Regions from separate parts of the Xanthomonas sp. NCPPB 3442 genome, predicted to be linked through region 1. Evidence: predicted binding sites of a transcription regulator. Region 1 holds the regulator's gene; the other holds the start of a gene.

What was found. Region 1 encodes FliA, which starts transcription of late flagellar genes. Its sites were predicted from a motif close to TAAAGTTTNNCNNNCNNNGGCCGATAA; they were not measured.
Region 2: the regulator FliA is predicted to act here: its motif matches at 3,751-3,777, upstream of AC1POX_RS20320 (cyclic di-GMP phosphodiesterase).

What each region holds. Positions count from the first base shown of each region.
Region 1 is NZ_CM161514.1:2,450,322-2,458,204, forward strand. It holds gene AC1POX_RS10640 (XVIPCD domain-containing protein) at 1-962, shown strand, start outside; gene AC1POX_RS10645 (hypothetical protein) at 1,173-1,508, shown strand; gene AC1POX_RS10650 (hypothetical protein) at 1,653-2,066, shown strand; gene AC1POX_RS10655 (DUF6973 domain-containing protein) at 2,070-2,936, shown strand; gene AC1POX_RS10660 (chemotaxis protein CheA) at 3,181-4,839, opposite strand; gene AC1POX_RS10665 (protein phosphatase CheZ) at 4,842-5,468, opposite strand; gene cheY (chemotaxis response regulator CheY) at 5,468-5,860, opposite strand; gene AC1POX_RS10675 (RNA polymerase sigma factor FliA) at 5,896-6,663, opposite strand; gene AC1POX_RS10680 (MinD/ParA family protein) at 6,660-7,544, opposite strand; gene flhF (flagellar biosynthesis GTPase FlhF) at 7,531-7,883, opposite strand, start outside.
Region 2 is NZ_CM161514.1:4,683,102-4,690,984, forward strand. It holds gene AC1POX_RS20305 (coniferyl-alcohol dehydrogenase) at 1-351, opposite strand, end outside; gene AC1POX_RS20310 (SphA family protein) at 385-1,377, opposite strand; gene AC1POX_RS20315 (MarR family winged helix-turn-helix transcriptional regulator) at 1,545-2,075, opposite strand; gene AC1POX_RS20320 (cyclic di-GMP phosphodiesterase) at 2,443-3,690, opposite strand; gene AC1POX_RS20325 (MFS transporter) at 3,839-5,149, opposite strand; partial or broken gene AC1POX_RS20330 (hypothetical protein) at 5,390-5,614, shown strand; gene AC1POX_RS20335 (gamma carbonic anhydrase family protein) at 5,611-6,156, shown strand; gene AC1POX_RS20340 (hypothetical protein) at 6,213-6,401, opposite strand; gene AC1POX_RS20345 (glycoside hydrolase family 5 protein) at 6,528-7,883, opposite strand, start outside.

The DNA.
Region 1 (7,883 bases):
CGCTTGAAGATGTTTACCTGTTTGCGGATGGTCGGGCCAGAGATTTCGTCACGCGCAGCGGTTATCCAAGCATCTATACGCCCAAGGCAAACCTGACGTTCAATAGCGACCTGACGTTGTCGCCCACGGCGGATAATGTCGAGGCAATGGGAGCGAATTACTTCGACAAGTCGGTCAAGGACACCCGTATCGGTCATGCGGGCCAGTCCGACTACGTCAACCATTACGGTCCTTGGGTGGTCGGCACAGCCGCCATCTACGAGCGACACTACAACAAGTCAAAGCCCGGCGAGCCGGAGCAGCCAATGATCCTGGACATGCAACGCCTGGGATTCAATGAAGAAATTTTGGAGCACAACGGCATTGACCTGGGCAGCGACACCCGTCCCATGCCATACCTGGACAGTAGTAAGCAGCCGCCAACCCCTGGGCTCTTCCAGCACAGCAAGGACACTCACCTGCACGTCTCGCCGATTTCTGCTCAGGCGCTGGAGCAGGAGCTGCGAGAGCGCGACCCACAATCGCCACGGTCCCCGGCGCAGACGCCTTCACAGCCAGGCCACCCAGACCACGCGCTTTACCAGCAGATCAAGGGTGGCGTGACGCAGCTAGACGCCCTGCATGGCAGGGAGTGGGATGCATCAAGCCAGCGCATGACCGCCAGCCTGCTTGCGCTGGCAAAAGAGGAAGGATTGTCGCGGGTGGACCATGTGGTGCTCAATAACCCAACACCGCAGCTAGCCGCCGGCGAAAGGGTCTTCGTCGTGCAGGGCGCTCTGAATGACCCAGCTCACCAGCGTGCCCATATGTCGATCATGGACGCCGTGCAGACACCAGAGACCCAGTCGTTCGATCGCCTGCAGGCAATCAACCAGACTCAGGCCCAGGCGCGCGAGCAGCAGCAGGCGCTGGAGCAATCGCAGCAAGCCGTTACCCAGGCTGGCCCGTCGATGACGCGATGAGATGTTATACATCACCGGTACGCTGGCACTCACAGCGGCGAAGGCTGGAGTGTGTCCGTGAGCGTAAGGGTACTTAACTGCATACTGGTCTTGCTCCTGGTTACAACAGGTTGCACCTCGATATTTGCCGAGACTAGTGCCCATGAGCTGCACGATCTCTCACTCTGTGCAGAGTCCCGGGACTGGGAGAGCGCAGGTGTAAACCGGGCATTGAAAATCACGCCGCAGATCATCGAAGATGAAAATGGGCGCTCATATCACTTTGACCTTGGTGGGAGAGACGGATTGCGCTACCTGGATGCCAGTTGTGGATTCGGTGCCTATGCTGAGTGCAACTTTGAGGTTGCGTCTTCGAACGGCAGAGGTTTTGGATTTTCCGAAGTTTCGACATTCAGTCTTTGGGAGCGTGACCGAGAGTTTTATCTCGTCTACCGTGTCGTTGCCCCAAAGGCGGAGTCTGAAAGAGACCTGCGAAGAGTCGTCAAGGTGGATGAGCCACCTGTGGAGATATGCAATCAGATCGGCGACTACTCAAATCTGATGTAAACGGCCGTCGCAACGTCAAAGGTCTTCTCAGCAGCTTGGGGCTTGGACATTTGGCAAAGAAGGAATCGCCACTTTTGCAAAGATGCGTACACTGCGTCCTTCTGGTAGAAACTCTCCCTCTACCGCAGGAAGGAGCCGCGTCATATGCCATTCGCTATCTTCCGCCCCCACGTTTCGGCAGTGGCCACAGTGGTCGTTGCCGCCTTTGCAGGATGCGCCATGACTGAGCCGCCGATTTCAAAGAAGCAGTTCTCCGAGCATGTTCTGACGCTGTTGGCCGGCAAGGACTCGGCTGTGGTTGAGGCCGGGACGCTGACTGATTTCGCCTGGAAGACGTTGTGCTTCGAGCGCGACGACAGTTTGTTGCTCAAGTTCGATCAGGGCGGGGAGACATCCGTGCTGCCGCTGCCTTATGAAGAGTTCTTCGTGGATGAGGCACATGTGGCCAATTCCCTTGAGGATAGCTGTGTGACGCCATCCGATCGCATCCTGATCAAGAAGAAGTATCCGGGCTATCAAGGGCCTATCGAGTTTCAGAAGGCAGCGCAGGGAGGCTGAGCCATGGTCGATATCACCGATCCGAAGGGCGCCAAGCGTGAGATCGAGCAGGAAGCGTATCGGCACTACGAACAGTTGAGCGGCATCACCTTGGCAAAGCGTCCCGATGGGACGTTCCAGTCGCAGGGGCACAACGATCAGCTCGATGCCTTTCGGCATGCGTATACCAGCGGCCGTGTCACCCAGCTCGCGTTAGGGCAACAGTGGATTGCACGTAAGTTCGGGGATGAGGCCGAGATTGGGCCGGCCCATCCAAATGATCCTTACGAACATCGGATGGACTTGTGGAACAACGAAGCCGGCCGCCGGCTCGGCGATCAGACCTCCGGGCAGGATGCGCTTGCGCGTCAGGCATATGAAGCGCTGCGTCACGGTGATCTGGCGACCGGTTTGAACGATCCACGCCTCAGGCAATTGTTTCCTGATGATCCACGCCTGGCGCGCCCCCAGGGAGATCCAGAACGGGACCTTGTGACCAGCAGCGATGTTGACCGGATCAACAAGGATGTGTCGCGCTTGCAGGACCAGGCGCATGACAGGTTCCCTGACACGCATCCGGATCGTGCGTATTTCAACACCCTGCGTGGACAGCTGCCGGCATCAGTTTCCGATACCAAAGTCGCCGAGGTGATGATTGCCGCAAAGCAGGCCGGTGTGGAACGGGTTGACCAGCTCGCCGGTGCCGTCCTGCGTGATGACCATATCTTTGTGGCTGGGAAGACGCCAGGATTTCGTGTGCAGGTGGACGCAACGACGCCGGCACCCGATATGCGCCAGAGCCTCTACATGGCCGACCAGCAGAATGCCGTGCACGCCTACGACCAAGCGCAGTCGCAGGCCGCACAACAGGCGCCTGCGCCTGGACGTTAGCAACCAAATAACGGTTCCAGGTTCACTTCCACGTCGCCAAATCATCGCGCCCATGCCTGCGCGCGTAGCGGCATAGATCGGCAGCGATGCTGGTAGTGAAACGACAACGGCCGCAGTACGCGGCCGTTGTCATTAGATCAGGCAACCAGGATCGTCTTGACGATTCCCGATTCCCGATTCCCGATTCCCGATTCCCGATTCTCCCAATCCCGATTCCCGATTCCCGATTCCCGAATCCCCAACCTCAATGATCGCTGGAGCGCAATCCATCCACATCCAGGATCAGCGCCATGCGGCCGTCGCCGATCAGGGTGGCGCCGGCGTAGCCGGGCAGGCCGCGCAGGGCGCGAGGGAGTGGTTTGATCACCACTTCCTCGCGGCCGCGGACCTGGTCCACCACCAGGCCGAAGCGGGTTTCGCCGGCCTGCAGCAACACTACGGTCAGCAGCGGCGGTTGTTCGGCCGGTACGCCCAGCCAGCGGCGCAGGTCGATCAGGGGCAGGGTGTGCGAGCGGCGGTCGAGGACGGCGCGGCCGTCGAACCAGCCCAGCGAGGTTTGCGGTGCATGCAGCACTTCCACCACGCGCGCCAGCGGCAATGCGTAGACCGCTTCGCCGGCCTGCACCAGCAGGGTCGGCAGAATCGCCAGGGTCAACGGCACGCGGATCATGAAGCGGCTGCCGCGGCCCAGTTCAGACTGGATCTGGATCTGCCCGCTGAGTTCGCGGATACGCGACTGCACCACGTCCATGCCGACACCGCGGCCGGAGATGTCGGTGACTTCCACCTTGGTCGAGAAGCCCGGCATGAAGATCAGATGCAAGCACTCGTCGGTGCTCAGACGCGCGGCGGCTTCGGCGTCGATCAGGCCCTTGTTGCGGGCGATTTCGCGCAGGCGCTCCGGGTCGATGCCGGCGCCGTCGTCCTGGATTTCGATGCTGACGTAGTCGCCTTCCTGCTGCGCCGACAGGCGCACATGGCCGCTGCGCGGTTTGCCGGTGGCTTCGCGCAGGGCAGGCGATTCGATGCCGTGGTCGATGGCGTTGCGCACCAGGTGCACCAACGGGTCGGCGAGGGCTTCGACCAGATTACGATCGAGCTCGGTTTCGGCGCCGATCAGTTCCAGCTCCACTTCCTTGGACAAGGTGCGCGCAACATCGCGGGCCACCTTGGGGAAGCGTGCGAACACCTTGCTCACCGGTTGCATGCGGGTGCGCATGACCGCGGTCTGCAGGCGTGCGGTGGCGATGTCCAGGGTGCTGACCGCGCGGTCCAGTTCTTCGTCGCGCAGGCGGGTGCGCAAGGTCTTCAGCCGGTTGCGCGAGAGCACAAGTTCGCCGATCAGGTTGACGATGGCGTCCAGGCGCTTGGTGTCCACGCGCACGGTCTGTTCGGCTTCGGCGCCGGTCTTGGCGGCGCCCTTGCCGGCCGCCTTGGGGGCGGGCGCATGCGCATCGTCGCCGTGTGCGGCGGCAGCCGGCTTGGCCGCGGCCGCCTGCGGCGCGGCCTTGACCGCCGGCGGGGCGCTCTTGGCGTCGAACTGCGCGATCAACGTGGCCGGTGCGTGCGGCACGGCTTCGCCCGAGCCCATGGCATCCAGCATGGCCTGCAGATAATCCAGCGATTGTTGCGCGGCATCGAAGTGATGCGCCTGCAGCACCGCCTGGCCCGAGCGCGCCATGCCCAGGGTTTCTTCAGCGGCGTGGCACAGCTCCACCATGGGCTTGATCGCCAGAAAGCCGGCGCCGCCCTTGAGCGTGTGGAAGCCGCGGAACACCGCGTTGAGCTGGTCGGCTTCTTCTGGCGCCTGTTCCAGCGAGACCAACTGTTCGCCGAGGCGATCCAGGATTTCCTGGGCCTCGACGATGAAATCGGCAGCAATATCGTCTGGAACAGCACTCATGGTTACAGCCCCAATCCGGACAGCAGGTCGTCGGCATCGTCCTGCGACACCGCGTGACGGTCCAGGCCCTTGACTGCAGGACCGGCAAGACCGCCGTCGTCTTTCTTCGGTTCGATGTTCTTCGGCGGCAGGCCGAGCGCACCGAAGCCTTCATGCACGCGCCGCACGATACCGGCCACGCGCCGGATGATCTGGCCGCTCAGGTCCTGGTAGCTCTGCGCCAGCGACAGCTCGGTCAGGTTGTGGCGCATCTTTTCCAGCAGCGCGCCCTGGTCCTGATTGAGCCCGCCGTTGCGCAGCTGGTTGGCTAGCTCGCGGCATTCTTCGACCAGATCCAGCGTGCGATGGCTGGCCTTTTCGGTCATTTCCACCACGTGGTCCAGACGCGAACAGGCATCGTCCAGTTCGCCGGCTTCTTCGGGGATGGTGGGCAGCTCGCCCAGCGCCTGGCCGAGTTCGCGGGCGAGCCGGCTCAGGCTCTGCATCATCGGGCGCGTGCGCAGGGCGGCGAGATGATCCACCTCGCGACGCCAGGCGACCTGGTCACCGCTTTCCAGTGCATCGAGTGCGTTCTGCAGGCGCTCGATCAACGCGGCACGTTCGGCATCGGTTTCCATGGTCGCGTTCATCAGGCGGTCGCCGCCAGACGTTCGAACACCTTGCCCAACTTTTCTTCCAGCGTCTGGGCGGTAAACGGCTTGATGATGTAGCCGTTCACGCCGCACTGGGCCGCTTCGATGATCTGCTCGCGCTTGGCTTCGGCGGTCACCATCATCACCGGCAGGTGCTTGAGCTTGGCGTCGGCGCGGATGTTGCGCAGCAGGTCGATGCCGGTCATGCCGGGCATGTTCCAGTCGGTGACCACGAAATCGAACGGGCCGGCACGCAACGCCGCCAGGGCGCTGTTGCCGTCTTCGGCCTCTGCGGTGTTGGTGAAGCCGAGATCGCCCAACAGATTCTTGACGATACGTCGCATCGTCGAGAAGTCGTCCACGATCAGGATCCGCATGTTCTTGTTCACATCAAGCTCCTAACACGAAAAATTACGCGAAAAATTCAGTCGTCGACTTCGACGCCGGCATCGGCCAGTTCGAAGACTTTGAGGCGGCCACGCAAACGCACCACCGCCTGGCCATGGATCTGGCACACGCGCGATTCGCTGACGCCCAGCACGGCGCCGATTTCCTTCAGGTTCAATTCCTGTTCGTAGTACAGCGACAGCACCAGCTGCTCGCGCTCGGGCAATTGGCCGATGGCCTTGCCCAGCTCGCGACCAAATTCGCCACGCTCCATCATCTGCTGCGGGTTGGGGCCACCCTTGGCGGTGGTGTCCAGCTCGCCGTGATCTTCGATGCGCGATTCCAGGCTCAGCACCTGGCCACGTGCGGCATCTTCCATCAGACGCAGGTAATCGGGCAGCGGCATTTCCATCGCGGCGGCCACTTCGGTGGCGGCGGCGGCGCGGCCGGTGTTCTGTTCGATCTTGCGCACGGCGGCGGCAGCGTCGCGGGCGCGGCGGTGCACCGAACGCGGCACCCAGTCGCCCCTGCGAATCTCGTCGATCATCGAGCCGCGGATGCGGATCGAGGCATAGGTTTCGAACGAAGCGCCCTGTTCGGAGTCGTAGCTGCGCGAGGCTTCGATCAGGCCGATCATGCCGGCCTGGATCAGGTCGTCCACTTCCACGCTGGCCGGCAGGCGCGCCGCCAGATGGTGGGCGATGCGGCGGACCAGGTCGGCGTGCTGGGTCACCACGTCGTTGGCGTTGTTGCGCTGCACGGCGCGGTACTGCGCGCTGGCCGTGGTTGCGGTAGCGGTGCTCATGCGGCCACTCCCCGTTGGATGATGCGTTCGACAAAGAACTCGACGTTGCCGCGCGGCACGGTCGGGGCCTGCCAGCGCGAGGTACGGCGTGCGATTTCGGCGATGGCCTGCGCCGACGGACTGGCGGGGTAGGCCTTGATGACCGGTTGCTGGCGCTGCACCGACAGGCGCAGCCAGTCGTCCTGCGGCACATGGCCGAGATAGTTCAGCGACACATCGCCGAGGAACTTTTCGCACACGCGCGAGAGCTTGTCGTACAGCAAGCGACCTTCGTTGGGGTCGCGCACCATGTTGGCGATGATCTGCAGGCGGTCCACGCCGCGTTCGCGCGAGAGCACCTTGATCAGCGCGTAGGCGTCGGTGATCGAGGCCGGCTCGTCGCAGACCACCACCACGGTGTCCTGGGCGGCCTGGCAGAAGGTCAGCACGCTGTCGGTGATGCCGGCGGCGGTATCGATGACCATCACGTCCAGGTCGCGTTCCAGTTCGGAGAACACGTTGACCAGGCCGATGTGTTGGGCCGGGGCCAGTTCGGCCATGTGGCGGCGACCGGAGGCGGCCGGCACCACCAGCACGCCGCCGGGGCCTTCGATGATGACTTCATCGAGCGTGCAACGGCCGGCAATCAGGTCGGCCAGGGTGTACTTGGGCGCCAGGCCCAGCACCACGTCCAGGTTGGCCAGGCCGAGGTCGGCGTCCAGCAGCAGCGTGCGTTTGCCCATGTCGGCAAGCGCCACGGCCAGGTTGGCGGAGATGTTGGTTTTCCCCACGCCGCCCTTGCCACCGGTCACGGCAATGGTGCGCACCGGGCCCAAAGGCTCGGGACGGGTCGCCGACAGGGGGAAGGCGTTGGTCAGCTTGGCGTATTCACGCGACTGCATGGTTGTGCTCCGGAGTACAGGGCTTATCGGCAGCGCGCCGCAAATCTTCAAGGCGAAGAACGAGACTGGCGGCATTGGCGCGGTGCAGGTCGTCAGGGACCCGCTGTCCGTCAGTCACCCAGGTGATGGGCATTTGGTGGTCGACCACCACCGACAAGGCGCTGCCGAAGCGGCCGGTCTCGTCGAGTTTGGTCAGCACCACGCCTTGGGGCTTGGCGTGGGCGAAGCGGCGTACGACCTCGTCGAGGTCGGAAAAATGGGCGTTGGCAGGCAGTACCAGCAGCGAGGTGACCTGCTGGGCGGCACGCAGCCAGTTCAGCTGGGCGGCCAGGGCGCGGT
Region 2 (7,883 bases), 2.2 Mb from region 1:
CGAGGCGACATTGATGATGGAACCGCCCGGCACGATGCGTGGCAGCAACCCCTGGGTCAGATGGCGCAAGCCCAGATAGTTCACCCGCGCCACCACATCCAGCGGCGCGGTGCCCGGCACGCCGGCAATGTTCGCCAGGGCATCGATGTGGTCCGGCAACGCCTTCACCAGGGCATCGATGGATGCCGGGTCGCCGAGATCGGCCTGGTGAAAGCCGTGCAGGGTCATCTGCACGGGCGTGCGATCGACCCCGATCACCTTGGCACCATGAAACCGCGCCAGCCGTGCGACCTCCGCGCCAATGCCCGACGCCACGCCGGTCACCACGATCGTCTTGTTCTGCAAATTCATCGCCATCCTCCAAAGGAGCCAGCCGTGCCGGCGCTAGAACACATGGACATACTCGAAATTGACATTGTTGCCGGACGCGGCATTGCGTACCTCCACCGGTAGATAGACGTTGGCGAACAGGATGTTGTTTGCATCAAAGCGCCACACGCCACCCGGCCCTGCATAGAACGCGCGTTGACGGCTGTCCGGCACGCGCTGGTCGTTGGTGCGGTTGTCGCGGAACTGGGTCAGGTAATACGCATTGATGCCCAGCCGCAGCTTCGGTGCCACTTCCCAGGAGGTGGCGAAATTGATCCATCCCGCATCGCCTGCCTGACCATTGCGGAAGTCGAAGCCTGGTTGCAAGTTCGGACGGCGCTCGCTGCGAAAGTTATAGATGTAGTTGATGCGTGCGCTAAGTTCCCAATTGGGCGTGGGCAGTACCGTGAATGCGTAGCTTGGAATGAGCGACCAGTAACCGGAACTCTGGTTGAGATCGCGATTGCCGTCGTACTTGCCAATCGGTGCCACGGCGTCGAATTCGAACCGCTGCGAGAACACCGGTCGCCCGTTGCGTATCAAAGGTGGCATTTGCAGATACGGCCCGAACGTCACATCACCCACGCCAGCGCCATTGTCACGCAGCGTGGCAATGCTGTTGCGGCCGAAGGAGGCATCCAGATTGACCAGCGGCACCAGCGCAGTGATGCCGAGCGCGCCGCCGAATACGTGATAGGGCGTGACGTAGGCGAACTGGGTCAGCAACACGGTGGAATCGATCCGCGGGTTGTCGAACACCGGGATATCGTTGCCACGTGCGTCCTTGATGGCATCCAGCGCGTTGTGCCGCAGATAGGTGACCACCGCCAAGCCGGGCGTGGTGCTGGTAAAGCCATCCAGGAAACTGGTGCCCCCGGTATTGATGCCATTGGTCAGCGCCGCGCTCTGTGGCGCATTTTGCGCAGGCGCCGCACCCGCTGCCAGGCATGCCGCCAGGCCGAGCAACGCGCGCAGCCGCCAGCCTGCTGCCACACCCGCACCACGCATCACCGATGATCGAATCACTGCAGATATCTCCAGCGTTGGGAAGCAACAGCGGTGCGTGTCACATCAGCGACGGCAGGCAAGCGCGCGCCCCGCGCGACGCACAGCACGTGCCGTGGAAACGTTCGTTGGGAATGGCTGCCGGGCGGCAGGCCGCCGACCGAGGCGGGTTACGGCGTGTCCAGACGGTCCAGACGGTCCAGGGCGCGCAACAACGGTGCTTCGCTGGAACCGAGCACGGCACTGAGTTGCTGTTCCATGCGCAGCACTTCGGCCTCGGCGGCGGCCAGGAGCGCGGCACCGGCCGCGGTCAGCGAGAGGTGCTGCATGCGCCGGTCCTGCCGCCCACGCACCTGCCGCAGCAGGCGACGCTTGACCAGCCTGGCCACCACGATCGCCAGATTCGGCGGCGACACGTGCAGCACATCGCCGATCTGGCGCTGGTTGATGCCAGGGTTGCCATCCACCAGCATCAGCAGCGAGAAGTCGACCGGCTTGAGGTCGAAGGCGGCCACGCACTCCTGGAACATCCGCCGCACCATCAACTCGGTGCGGGTGATGCGATACCCCAGCAACCGCAGCAGCCGCGCCTGATCCACCGTGGTGACGGCATCGGGCAAGGGTGCAGCAAGAGCGGTGACGGGCATGGCGGTTCTCGCGACGGGGGCAGCGGGCGGACCGGTACGCGCAATGCGCCGCATCCGCAACGCCGATCCACGGCGTGCACCGCATTGTAGACGCCACCGGGCCTGCCGATGTGGACAGGCACGCCGCGGGTGCGTCAGCCCCGACGCCCCGCCACGCACGCAGCCTGCAGCGGCGGGCCAGCGCTGCGGCTGACGGGGGGCGACGGTGATCCGGGCAAGGCTGAGACATGGTTCCGGCCGGCAAGTGATTGCGTTCCGGAATAGTTATTGATCATAACTACATTGCCAAGCTGCAGCGCAGCATGGTCGCGTTCGCTAGCGGGGTGGCGCTTCTGTGCAAGGAGTGTCGCGGTGATCGGCGCGCATGACGCACCGCGCGCATTGCCGCGGCGGCTGCCGATTCAACGCCTGTATAGCCCGTCTAGGGCAGCCAGAGCTTTTCCAGATCGCGGAAGCCCCATTCGGCAGGGCTTTCCATCTGCGCAATGCGGTCATGGCAGTCCGGACGCGACAGGTCGATGTCCTGCACCAACACGTGGCTGCGCAACTTGGCCGAATAGAACACGCGCACCTTGGGCTTGAGCAGCGCATCGGGCGTCTGTTCGATCACCACCGCAAGTTTTTGCGACTCCAGCCGCACCAGCGAGCCGACCGGATAAATCCCCAGCCGGCGCACGAAAGCCTGGAACACCACCGGGTCGAAATGGCCCTTCCAGGACGCCATTTGCTTGAGCGATTCGGCCGGATCCCAACCGCGTTTGTAAGGGCGGTCCGAGCTGATGGCGTCGTAGACATCGCAGACCGCACCCATGCGCGACATCAACGAAATATTCTCGCCCACCAATTGATTCGGATAGCCGCTGCCATCCATCTTTTCGTGGTGATGCAGCGCGATTTCCAGCACCACCGCGTTCTGCACGCCGCCGGCCACCAGCAGCCGATGGCCATCCAGCGGATGCTGGCGCATGATCTCCATTTCGTCGTTGGTGAGCCGGCCGGGCTTGTTGAGAATTTCCAACGGTGTCACCGCCTTGCCCATGTCGTGCAGCAGGCCGCCCATCGCTGCTTCCACCACCTGCGATTCGGGCAGGCCGAGCTGGCGCGCCAAACCGCTCATCAGCCCGGCCACGGCCATCGAATGCAGATAGGTGTAGTCGTCGGCGGTCTTGAGCCGCGCCACGCTGATCAAGGCCTGCGGATGCCGCAGCACCGAGTCGTTGATGGCTTCCACCAGCGGCATGGCCGCTTCTGTGTCGACGGTGCGCCCCAGCCGCACATCGCGGAACATCGCCTCGACCATGTCGCGGCCGTCTTCGAAGATGCGGCGTGCGCGTACCACCTCCGCTTCGATGCCGACCTGGGCGGTCACGCTGTTGGTGCGCACGCTACGCGGCGCGGCGGCAGGCTCCGGCGGTTCGGGCGCAGCAGGCGCCGGGCTCGGCGGCGCGGCTGGTTCGGCGGACACGCCAGGGGGCGCGGGCGCCTCCACATCCAGCCCGCGCGCGGTATCGATCACCAACTGCTCGATGCGGCTGTCATGGATCTTCTCCACATCGTCGGAATCGACCAGAAACGACGTCTTCCAGAACGGATGGTGCACCCACGCGCCCAGCAGCTTGTAGACGTACATGCCGGGGCGGAGTTGATCTGAGTCGATGGTTCTGAGCATGCCGGCGCTGGTCTGCACAATGTCCAGGAAAAGTTCGCCACGACTTGGCGGTCTGCGGTGTTATCGGCACATGGCACGATTTCTTTGGCCCGCGGCCAGGTCGAGAACGGCCCGGATGTGATGCCGGACGCGGCTGTGGGCGGGCCGCTCAGCGGTTGGGCAACCGCATTGCCAGCACGGCGAGGATGGCAAACAGCAACGGCACGCTGCAGGCCAGATACAACATGGCCGGTGACCATCCGGCGTCCAGCAACACCCCGGCGCAGAACGGCGACAAAATCGCACCCAAGCGCCCCATCCCGATCGCCCAGCCCAGCGCAGTCGAGCGCACCGCAGCGTTGAAGACGATCGGGACAATGGCGTACATGCCGCCCACCGCAGCAAACATCGCTGCCCCGGTAAGCAAGGCGACGGCGAAGGCCCAGCTCAACTGCGTACTGCACAGGCCGGAGGCCAGCATCGCCAGGCCCATCAGCAACAGGGACCCGATCGTCAGGCGCGAGAGCCGCACGCACGATGCCAACCCGCTGAACAGCAAGCCGCCGCCGATGCCACCAAGATTCAACAGCACCCCGCCCGTGACGCCGTCCGTGGCCGACGCGCCGGCGGTCACCAGCAGCTTCGGCGTCCAGCTGATCACGAAGTAGAACGCAAACATCAGCGAGAAAAAGCCAAGCGCGATCAGCAGCGTGTGCCGCCGCATGGCAGCGTCAAACAGGGCCCGATAGCCTTGTGCCTGCGTGGCAGATTGCGGCGGCAGCGGCGGCAATGCGTCGTGCGGCGGCATTCCCATCCGCGCCAGCACGGCGTTGAAGCGCGCGACGGCATCGGGTGGCCGGCGCATGATCAGGAACTCCAGCGACTCGGGCAGGAATGCAAGCACCAACGGCACGCACAGCAACGATGCCACCGCCCCGAGTACGAACACCGCGGGCCACGACCATTGCTGCATCAATAGTTCGGCAATCATGCCACCCAACGTGGCACCGACCGGGTAGCCGGTCACCTGCAGCACGATGGCAGTGTTGCGCCAACGGGGGCTGGAAAACTCCCCTGCCGTGACCGCAACGCAGGCCAACATACCGCCGATACCCAGACCGGTCAGCAGCCGCAGCGCCCCGAGCTGCCACGCAGTGCTGGCCACTGCCGACATGCCCATGCCGACGGTCAGGATGGCCAGACATGCCAGCGTCAGCGCGCGACGGCCGATGCGGTCGGCCAGCGGCGCCAACCCCAGTGCGCCAAGCGCCATGCCGATCAGGCCCGCGCTGAACAGCATGCCCAGCAGCTTGCCCGACAGCTGCCAGTCTGCCGACACGTGCGGTGCGGTGAACGCCATCGCCATCACGTCGAAGCCGTCGAGCATCGTCAGCAACACGCACACCGCAACGGCTCTCCACTGAAACGGCGTCATGCGCTCCAGCACGAAATGCCCAAACGATGCAGTGTGCTGAGGCATTGGCATGTCCTGTGGTGAGAGAGGGTTGAGGCGAAGGCACTGCAGTGGCCGTTGAACGGCGCAGTGTGCGAGACCGGCTACACCGCGGTGCAGCGATGCGTGCAATCGCCGATGCGCAGTGGCTTGCGACCGCCTGCACACGCTAGCCCATTGCACTGCCGGTTCAAGGCCGATGACCGCAACGCTGTGCGCTTATCGGAAATGCGCCAACACACTTGGCCAGCGCTGCGATGTCTCCGGATGCACCGCGTGACGTGCTGCCCGCGGCTTTGGAATCTCTGGCGACGCGACACACTCCATTGCACGTCGGCCCACCCGGCCACCTCTGCCAGCCACCTCGCACACATTGCATCCGTGCGTTGGTGACTGCAGCCCGGTGCGCTGCCGCAGCGGCAACCGCAGCGCAGGTATCATCCGCAGCGTGTCCGCAGTGGGCGGCACGCTGACCTGACGGAGATGCCGTGACCCCGATTCGCTCCTTTTTGCACCACACCCCGCAACTGGGCGCCCGCGTTTACGTGGATCCTGCCTGCACCATCATCGGCGAGGTGAGCCTGGGCGATGACGTCTCGGTCTGGCCGGGCACCGTGATTCGCGGCGACGTCAATCATGTGCAGATCGGCGCGCGCACCAACGTGCAGGACGGCACCATCATCCACGTCAGTCACCACAGCCCGTTCAACAAGGCCGGCTACCCCACCGTGATCGGCGAGGACGTCACCGTCGGCCACGGCACCATCCTGCATGCCTGCACCATCGAAGACCTGTGCCTGATCGGCATGGGCGCCTGCGTGCTGGATGGCGCAACGGTCAAACGGTATGGCTTTGTGGGTGCCGGCGCAGTGGTGGGCCCGGGCAAGGTGGTGGGCGAAGCCGAGTTGTGGCTGGGCAATCCTGCACGCCTGGCGCGCACGCTCAGCGACAAGGAAATCGAAAGCCTGCATTACTCCGCGCAACATTACGTGCGGCTCAAGGATCAGTACCTGGGCGCCTCACCCGCCGGCTGAGCCGCAGCACCGGCGCACCTGTCTGGCGCGGGCGCGACGGTACCAGGTGCGCGCGGCTACGGCTGCGTGGCGTGCTCCAGTGCCGTCAACATCGCCAGCGCCTGGGCGCGCGATTCACCGCACATGTCCTGGGACGGGCGCAGGCTGGTGCAGACCGCCGGCCGCGTCGGCAGGCCGAACAGGCGGCAGCGGCCCTGCCCGTCCAGTTGCACGCACGGCACCCCCGCCGGCTTGCCGTGCGGCATGCCGGGAATCGCCGAACTGATGGATGGGGCGATACAGCAGGCCGCGCAGCCAGCGCGGCAGGGGATGTCCATGTGCATGCCGCAGTGTAAACCGCCGCCACCTCCCGGCAGCGGCGGCGCTGCCGGCTAGCGGGGCGGAATGTAGCTGGACAGACGTACGTCGAAGAATGCCTGTACGGCGGCGAGATTGGCCTTGGCCTGGATGTCCGCACCCACGTCGCGGCTCATGCCCAGCACGTCGTCGTCCGGCCACCCGGGGCCGAAGCACCATTGCGTGCTGGGAATGTTGTAGGCCTGCAGATGCGCCAGCATGCGCGTGGTGGCGATCTCCGCGCTGCGATTGCCTGCCGGATAGCCGTGCTCGCCCAGGTAACCGCGCTTGCCGGCCTGCTGCAGCGCTTCGATAAACGGGCTGACCATGTTGATGCCGGTATCCGGCTGGATCACCTCGTTGCGCCCACCGGGGCCAATCCAGTTGCCGCCCCCGCTGCCGTTGTTGTCGAGATAGTTGTGCGCCTCGTACACGATACGATCGTACGGGTCCGGGATGTCGAACAGGTCCATCGAATCGTCCTGCCAGCGCCGGGCGCTGGCATAGCCGTTGCCGCACACGAACACGAAATGGTTTCGATCGCGGTCGATGATGGCCTTGGAGCAGGCGGTGGCGGTCTTCTGCCAATGTGCGGCCATCGACAGTACGCTGCCATCGGCGTTGCGCTCGGCGCCCTGGTACGGCTCGTTCATGACGCCCCAGCCGAACACCGCCGGGTGCTGCTTGAACCGGTTGACGAGACGCGCCCACAGATCCGGCAAGCCGGCGTCGTTGTAGAGCGTGCACCCCGGCGTGCCGATCACCCGGTATTCGTAGAGCTTGAGCAGTTGGTCGCGACTGTCCAGATAGCCCACGTAATTGAAGTTGCGCAGCGGGTAGGTGTCGGCCCACAACCCGGCCGCCGCCAGGTCGCCGACACGGTTGCCACGCGCATCGACCACTGCACCGCTGGCATCGCGCCGATAACCGCTTTTGGCCGCCACCCGCTGCGGCAGCCGCATGTAATCGTGCAACTCCACGATGGCGCGCTTGCCGCGCGCAGCAATGTTGTCCAGCGCGTCCTGCACCTGCCTGCAGTAGCTCTCGTTCAACGGCGCGCCCTGTCCACGCGTGAAGCGCGCGGCAGTGGTCGGCAGACGGAAGAGCGGGCAGCTCCCCGCCGCGGCCACATGCTGGGCAGTGATGGCGCGGTAATGCGTGCCGATCTCGGCGTTCTCCACATAGCTATTGGAGGCCAGACCGGACAGGTTGAGGCCAGCGAACGGCAGGCTGGCGCTTTGCGCGGCCGCATGGCCTGCCCAACCGGTGGTGGCCACGACCGCAGCGCCGGCCGCGCCTTGCAGCACGCGACGGCGGCTGATGCCGCCGGCGACCGGTGGCGTGGTGGAGTGAGATGATGCCGCTGGTACGCGGCGTGGAGAGGGATGGTC